Pseudosulfitobacter sp. DSM 107133: one gene and its partner. The protein of the gene in region 2 interacts with the protein of the main gene of each other region in a pairwise test. Links are inferred from orthologs where the notes say so. Each region holds a gene or a part of one and is shown on either strand. Other genes may lie near its edges.

Region 1 (2,895 bases), 2.1 Mb from region 2 along the record:
TGTGGCGCGAGATCGCGGTTTGACAGGTTGCACGGGGGCGCTGCCCCCGGGCACCCGGGATATTTGAGGCCAAAAGAAAGCGGGATCAGACCTGTTCGAACTGGGCGCGCTGTTTCGGGGTCCAGCGGACGGTGACGACAAAACCGTCTTCGTTCTGCACTTCGTCCACGGCCACGCCTTCGGAGAAAAGCCAGGCGCGTTTCTTGCCCTGGGCAAAACTCAGGCGCAGCACCTCTTGGCTGACGCGGCCCTGAAGTGCCTCGGAAATGATCGACATGAAGCTTTCGACACCGGTGCCCTTGAGCGCCGAAATCGCGATGATGTCCTGATCGCGCGCGGCGCGGGCCTGGGCGGCGTCTGCCTCGGCTTGCGGAAGCAGGTCGATCTTGTTCCAGATCTCGAACATCGGGCGTTCGTTGCCCACCCCCAGCGTGGTCAGGATCTCGCGCACATCGGCGGCCTGATCCTCGGTCTCGGGGTGCGAGATGTCGCGCACGTGGCAGATGATGTCCGCGGCCAGCACTTCTTCAAGCGTGGCGCGGAAGGCGGCGACCAGTTCCGTGGGCAGGTCCGAAATGAAACCCACCGTGTCCGACAGGATAATCTCGGGGCCGTTGTCCAGTTCCACACGGCGCATGGTCGGGTCCAGCGTGGCAAAGAGCATATCCTCGGCCATCACATTGGCGCCGGTCAGACGGTTGAACAATGTCGATTTGCCCGCGTTGGTATAGCCCACAAGCGCCACGATCGGGAACGGCACCTTGGCCCGCGCGGCGCGGTGAAGGGTGCGGGTCTTGACCACCTTGTCCAGTTGGCGGCGCAGGCGCACCAGTTGCAAATCAATCGCCCGGCGGTCCGCCTCGATCTGGGTTTCGCCGGGGCCGCCGACGAAGCCAAGCCCGCCGCGCTGACGCTCGAGGTGGGTCCAGGCGCGCACAAGGCGGGTGCGCTGGTAGTTCAGCGCCGCCATCTCGACCTGCAACACGCCCTCGCGGGTGGCGGCACGGTCGCTGAAAATTTCCAAAATCAGGCCGGTGCGGTCGAGCAGCTTGACCCCCCATGCCTTTTCAAGGTTGCGCTGTTGCACGGGCGTGACGGGGCCGTCGACCAGAACCAGTTCGACCTCTTCCGCCTCGAACCGCGCGCGCAGCTCTTCGATCTTGCCCTTGCCGAACAACATGCCTGCATGAACCTTGGGCAGCGGCACGATCAGATCGCCCACCACATCAAGATGCGGCAGCGCATGGGCCAGCGACACGGCTTCGGCCAGCGCCAAAGCGGCGCCGCGCCGGTCGCGGTCGGATTTTATATCGGGATGCAGCACAAAGGCCCGTGTGAAACGGGGCCCTTCGCTTTCGTCCACCTGAAACGGAGGTTTGCTCAAGAGGCGTCTTCGCCCTCGTACAGGCTGATCGGCTGGCTCGGCATGATTGTCGAAATCGCGTGTTTGTACACCAGTTGCGATTGACCATCGCGGCGCAGCAGCACGCAGAAGTTGTCAAACCATGTGATGACGCCTTGCAACTTTACACCATTGATCAGGAAAATGGTCACGGGCACCTTGGTTTTGCGCACGTGGTTCAGGAAGGCATCCTGCAAATTCTGTCTGTCCGAAGCCATGTCGGTTCTTACCTTTTTTCTTGTCGTAGGCTTGCGGACCAAGCCATCCCTCATTGCGGCTGAGTATGAAGGCCAAGTTGCGGAGTTTCCAGCCCAAAAACAGATGTTAGCGGTGCCGATACGTTTGGGGCACAGCCCAGTGCGTCAACCGCGCCACAGATCAGGGGTTAAAAGCGCGATGATGGCCAGCGTTTCCAGCCGCCCCAGCACCATGGCCGCCGCAAAAACCGATTTGGCCGCAGGCCCCAGCTCTTGCAGGCGGATGGGTGCATCGCCCGCCCACTCCAACAGCGGCCCCGTGGTCGACAGCGCTGCCACGGCCATGGTCATCGACGCTTCGAACCCCACGCCCAGGGCGCCCAGAACCGTGGTGACCAGCGCAATGCTGATCGCGAACAGCATGAAAAACACCCAGGCAATGAATGCGCCGCCCTTCAGCACGCGGCGCCCCAACGATGTGCCCCCCCCGACCGAATGCGGATGCACCAGCTTTTCCATTTCGCGCAGCCCTGCCTGATACAGCGCAAAGACCCGCAGCAATTTGACACCGCCCGCCGTGGTGGCCACGCCGCCGCCCATCAACGCAAGGCCCATCAGAATCATCCCCGGTGTGGCCAGCCCCGACCAGTTTTGCGCGGTTTCCCAATGAGCGCTGGCAAATCCGGTGGTGGTCAGGAAGGACAGCACCGTGAACACGCTGCCCCACAGCGCCTGCCCGGCCGCGATCAAACGGTCTTGTTCGCCGATGTCGATGGCACCGATGAAATGGCGCAGGAACAGGATCAGCGGCACCCCCAGCACCAGCGCGATGCCAATGCGAAATTCAGGGTCATGGCGCAAGCCGCCGCTTTCCGAAGTGACGGTATCGGTGGAAAAGGTCATGCGCGACAGGGCGAAGAGCATGAACAGCGCCATCACCATTTCACCGCCAATCCCCGAACCTGCCCCCGATGCACCGCCCACGGGCGAAATCCCCGATGTCGCCATCACCGACATGGCGTGGCACAGCGCCACCAACGACCGGTCGCCCCCCGCGATCAGCAAGATCCACAACAGGATCGTCAACCCCACATAGATCGGCACTAGTGCCTTTGACACCTTGACCAGCCGCGCCCGCCCTTCGGGATGCTGAAAACGCATGTTGCGCTCGTCGTAACGGCCCGGTTCGGCGCGGGCCGTGACCTCGAAACCGCCGAGGTTCAGGGGCGCAAGAATGGCGCTGGCGGCGATCCACATCAACAGCCCGCCCATCCAGCCGACCTGTGCGCGCCACAG
Region 2 (4,551 bases):
CCATCGCTGCGCAAATCCGCTTTTGGCGCCACGACAATATCGTGCGGTGAGGGCGTAAGAGGCAATTCGGTTACATCATCCGTCAGGAACACGCGCAGGTCCGCTTTACTGGCACGTGCAATCGCCCGTTCAATCCCGATTGCTTCCACATGATCGTCGCTTTCGCGCAGGCCTGCGGTATCAAGGAACGTGACCGGCAATCCATCCAGATCCATCCGCACTTCGATAACATCGCGGGTGGTGCCCGCATATTCTGACGTAATCGCTGCATCACGTCCAGCTAACGCATTGAGAAGAGTTGATTTTCCGGCATTCGGCAGCCCAACAATCGCCACCTCGAACCCGACGCGCACACGTTCACCTATATAAGATCGAGACACCTCGTCAGAAACCTGCGCAATCACATCTGCCAACAGTCCGGTAACCTCGGGCGCAACATCGACAGGCACATCCTCGTCCGCGAAATCAATTGTCACCTCAAGCAATGACGCCGCATGTATCAATCGCGCGCGCCACTCTTCGACCACATTGCTTAACGCCCCTTCGACCGTTTGCATGGCCTGGGCGCGCTGGAATTCGGTTTCGGCATCTATCAGATCGGCCAGACCTTCGACTTGCGCCAGATCCATCTTGCCGTTTTCCAAAGCCCGGCGGGTGAATTCACCCGGTTCGGCCAGACGCACACCATCGAAATCACCCAAGGCGGTCAGCACCCTTTGAATGATCGCAATGCTGCCGTGCAGATGCAATTCGATCACATCCTCGCCGGTGAAACTGTGTGGCGCAGCAAAAGTCAGCACCAGCGCACGATCCAACAGCTCGCCGCCGGATCGCAGAGCGCGAACAGCAAAGCTTCCCGCATCGGGAAGGCTCTCGCACAACAAGCGGCCGACGTTATGCGCTGACGGTCCCGACACGCGCACAACGGCCACGCCTGCGCGGCCCTGCGCCGTCGCAAGGGCGAAAATCGTATCCATCGGTCACGCCCCCAAGGGTCAGGTGTTCATGGAATCGAAGAAATCCGAATTTGTCTTGGTCTGCTTCAACTTCGAAATCAGGAATTCGATGGCGTCGGTGGTGCCCATCGGATTCAGAATGCGGCGCAGGACAAAGGTTTTGGCCAGATCGATTTTGTCGACCAACAGCTCTTCTTTCCGGGTGCCGGATTTCAGGATGTCGATGGCCGGGAACACGCGTTTGTCCGCGATCTTGCGATCCAGCACAATTTCCGAGTTACCGGTGCCTTTGAACTCTTCAAAAATCACCTCGTCCATGCGGCTGCCGGTGTCGATCAGCGCAGTCGCGATGATGGTCAGGCTGCCGCCCTCTTCGATGTTCCGTGCAGCACCGAAGAAACGCTTCGGGCGTTGCAGGGCATTTGCATCCACACCACCGGTCAGAACCTTGCCCGACGACGGCACGACGGTGTTGAACGCGCGGCCCAGACGGGTGATCGAATCCAGCAGGATCACCACGTCGCGTTTGTGCTCGACCAGACGCTTGGCCTTTTCGATGACCATTTCCGACACGGCGACGTGGCGCGTTGCGGGTTCGTCAAAGGTCGAGCTGATAACCTCGCCCTTGACCGAACGCTGCATGTCGGTGACCTCTTCAGGCCGCTCGTCGATCAGCAGAACAATCAGGTAGCATTCAGGGTGGTTGCGTTCGATGCTGTTGGCGATGTTTTGCAACAGAACCGTTTTACCGGTGCGCGGCGGCGCCACGATCAGCGACCGCTGGCCTTTGCCGATGGGCGACACCAGGTCGATGATCCGCGCCGACCGGTCCTTGGTCGCGGGTTCGTCGGTTTCCATGGTCAGGCGCTCGTCGGGGTACAGCGGCGTCAGGTTGTCAAAGGCGATCTTGTGACGGGCCTTTTCGGGATCTTCGAAGTTGATGTTCGCCACATCTGTCAACGCGAAATAGCGTTCATCATTGTCCGGCGCGCGAATACCGCCGTCGATGGTGTCGCCGGTGCGCAGCGAATATTTGCGGATCATCTCGGGCGACACATAGATGTCGTCGGGACCGGACAGATAGTTAGCCTCGGGCGAGCGCAGGAAACCGAAACCGTCTTGCAGCACTTCCAGCACGCCGTCGCCGGAGACATCCCAGCCTTCATCGGCGCGTTCGCGCAGGATCTGGAACATCATTTCGCCCTTGCGCATGGTCGAGGCGTTCTCGATCTCAAGCTCTTCGGCCATCGCCAGCAGATCTTTGGGGCTGTTGGCCTTCAACTCGGCCAACGTCAGGCATTCAACTGTTTCAGTTGCTTCGATTGTTTCAGTTGTCATGCAAACACGTCGCAGCCGGCGCAAACCTGGCTGTCCCAAATCAAAAATATATCGCTAGATGCGGTCCCCGAACGGGGTGCTTACGCTCAGATAGGCAAAAGCGGTGCCGGAGTCAATAAAATCAGAACTTCACGACCACAGACAGTACAATAACGATCATCAGCAGCGTTGGCAGCTCGTTCATCATGCGATAGGTGCGGCCGGTTTTCAGCCCCTCGCCCGCGACAAAGTTCTTGCGTTGGCGTGCCAGCCACATGTGAAACCCTGTCATTGCCAGAACCGACAGCCCTTTGGTCCACGGCCAGACCATATCCCAGCCGACGATCCCCGGTGTCATCACCAGCAGCAGGCCAAAGAGCCAGGTCGAGATCATTGCGGGGTTCATGATCACCCGCAGCAATTTTTCTTCCATCATCAGGAACAGGTCATGGCTGGGCCCGCTCAGGCCGGCTGTTTCGACGTGATGCACGAACAGACGCGGCAGATAGAACAACCCAGCCATCCACGCGATCACTGACATGATGTGCAACGCTTTGATGTAGGGATACCAGTTGCTCAGAATGTCGATCATGGGGCCCCCTGCTCTTGGTCTCTTACTAATAATAAATAGAAGAGAAAAGAAAGGTTGATGATTAAGTAGGGGCTTTGAAATCTGTGGATTAATGGTTCGTACACCGGGTTATGCACAGTGGGAAAACTTTACCCTGAATTTGCCACCAAAGCAGAATGGAAAAATAATCATTTAATTTCAAATGATTAAACCTGATAATTTCACTACGGTGTGTGGATAACTTTGTGGAGACTGTAACAATAACATCTTCGCCAACAGGTGCTGTCTTATCCTTGTGCATGGGGGTACAACGGCGGTGAAGCCGGGCAAAAAGCCGGCGAAATTCGGGATTGAACCCGCTGCGCAGAATTCCCACAAAAGGACCAACGCGCTGCACATGGTTTTCGCACAAGGTTATCCACATGCCACAGTCCATCATCCTTGCCTCTGGGTCGTCCATTCGGGCGGAAATGCTGACACAGGCAGGTGTCGCCTTTGAGGTCATGAAACCACGCGTTGATGAAGAAAGTGTTAAGGCGGGAATGCTGGCCGAACAGGCCAGGCCGCGCGACATTGCGGATACTCTGGCCGAGATCAAAGCACGCAAGATCAGCGACAAGATGCCGGGTACATTTGTGTTGGGCTGCGATCAGGTGCTGGACCACCGTGGCACGTTGCTGTCGAAACCGGAAACGCCCGAACAGGCCGTGGCACAGTTGACCACCCTGCGCGGCGATACACACAGCTTGTTGTCGGCTGCGGTGATCTGTGAGAACGGCGAACCGATTTGGCGCCACATCGGACAGGTGCGCGTGCGTATGCGCGAAGCGTCGGATGCCTATGTACATGACTATGTTGACCGCAACTGGGACAGCATCCGCCACAGCGTCGGCGGCTATAAGATAGAAGAAGAAGGGGTGCGGTTGATGGCCAGCATCGAAGGGGATTACTTTAGCGTGCTGGGTATGCCACTTTTACAGCTTCTGGCCTTTCTCACAGTCCGAGGAGTTCTTCAGGCGTGACTGATACGAAAATTCCACTGGCAGGCGTGATCGGCGCGCCTGTTGCCCATTCCAAATCACCACAGTTGCAGCACCACTGGCTGAAAACTTTGGGGCTGAAGGGGTATTACATCCCCTTGCATGTCGAGCCGGAAAATCTGGAACAGGTTTTGCGCACCCTTCCCGGCATGGGCTTTGTCGGGGTAAACATCACCATTCCCCACAAAGAAGCCGTGATGCAGATTGCCGATCTGGTGACCGATCGCGCAACGCTGATTGGCGCGGCGAACACGATTATCTTTCGCAAAGACGGTAAGATTCAGGCCGACAATACAGACGGTTACGGGTTTCTGGAAAACCTGAAGTCCGGCGCGCCGGGTTGGGTGCCGCAATCTGGCCCGGCCGCTGTTCTGGGGGCGGGCGGTGCTGCGCGCGCGGTTGTGGCGTCGCTGCTGGACGCAGGGGTGCCTGAAATCATGCTGACCAACCGCACCCGTGTGCGGGCGGAACGGCTGGCGTCCGACTTTGGCAGCCGGGTGCAGGTTTATGACTGGGTGCAGGCCGGTAATATGCTGGACGATGCGGTGTTGACGGTGAACACCACTTCGCTTGGCATGATCGGAAAATCGGAACTGCGGGTTCCGCTGGACGGGTTGCGGCGCGGCACGGTGGTGACTGATCTGGTTTATACACCGCTCAAGACCAG

Evidence for each region. The genes of interacting proteins can lie anywhere in the genome.
Region 1: the proteins of rho (region 2) and hfq interact in binary tests that used the Escherichia coli proteins (3 or more experiments, as listed by UniProt). The link is inferred for Pseudosulfitobacter sp. DSM 107133 from one-to-one orthologs.

The regions. Positions count from the first base shown.
Region 1 is NZ_CP085154.1:2,169,719-2,172,613, forward strand. It holds hfq (RNA chaperone Hfq), read right to left. Parts: upstream 1,621-2,895; coding sequence 1,381-1,620; downstream 1-1,380. Other genes in the region: DSM107133_RS10670 (rRNA large subunit pseudouridine synthase E), read left to right, coding at 1-23; hflX (GTPase HflX), read right to left, coding at 86-1,384; DSM107133_RS10685 (potassium transporter TrkG), read right to left, coding at 1,765-2,895. UniProt on the Escherichia coli protein: RNA chaperone that binds small regulatory RNA (sRNAs) and mRNAs to facilitate mRNA translational regulation in response to envelope stress, environmental stress and changes in metabolite concentrations.
Region 2 is NZ_CP085154.1:45,020-49,570, reverse strand. The notes cover bases 146-3,061. They hold rho (transcription termination factor Rho), read right to left. Parts: upstream 2,295-3,061; coding sequence 996-2,294; downstream 146-995. Other genes in these bases: DSM107133_RS00230 (CopD family protein), read right to left, coding at 2,416-2,865; mnmE (tRNA uridine-5-carboxymethylaminomethyl(34) synthesis GTPase MnmE), read right to left, coding at 146-977. Also shown: more of mnmE, read right to left, coding at 1-145; DSM107133_RS00225 (nucleoside triphosphate pyrophosphatase), read left to right, coding at 3,267-3,866; DSM107133_RS00220 (shikimate dehydrogenase), read left to right, coding at 3,863-4,551. UniProt on the Escherichia coli protein: Facilitates transcription termination by a mechanism that involves Rho binding to the nascent RNA, activation of Rho's RNA-dependent ATPase activity, and release of the mRNA from the DNA template.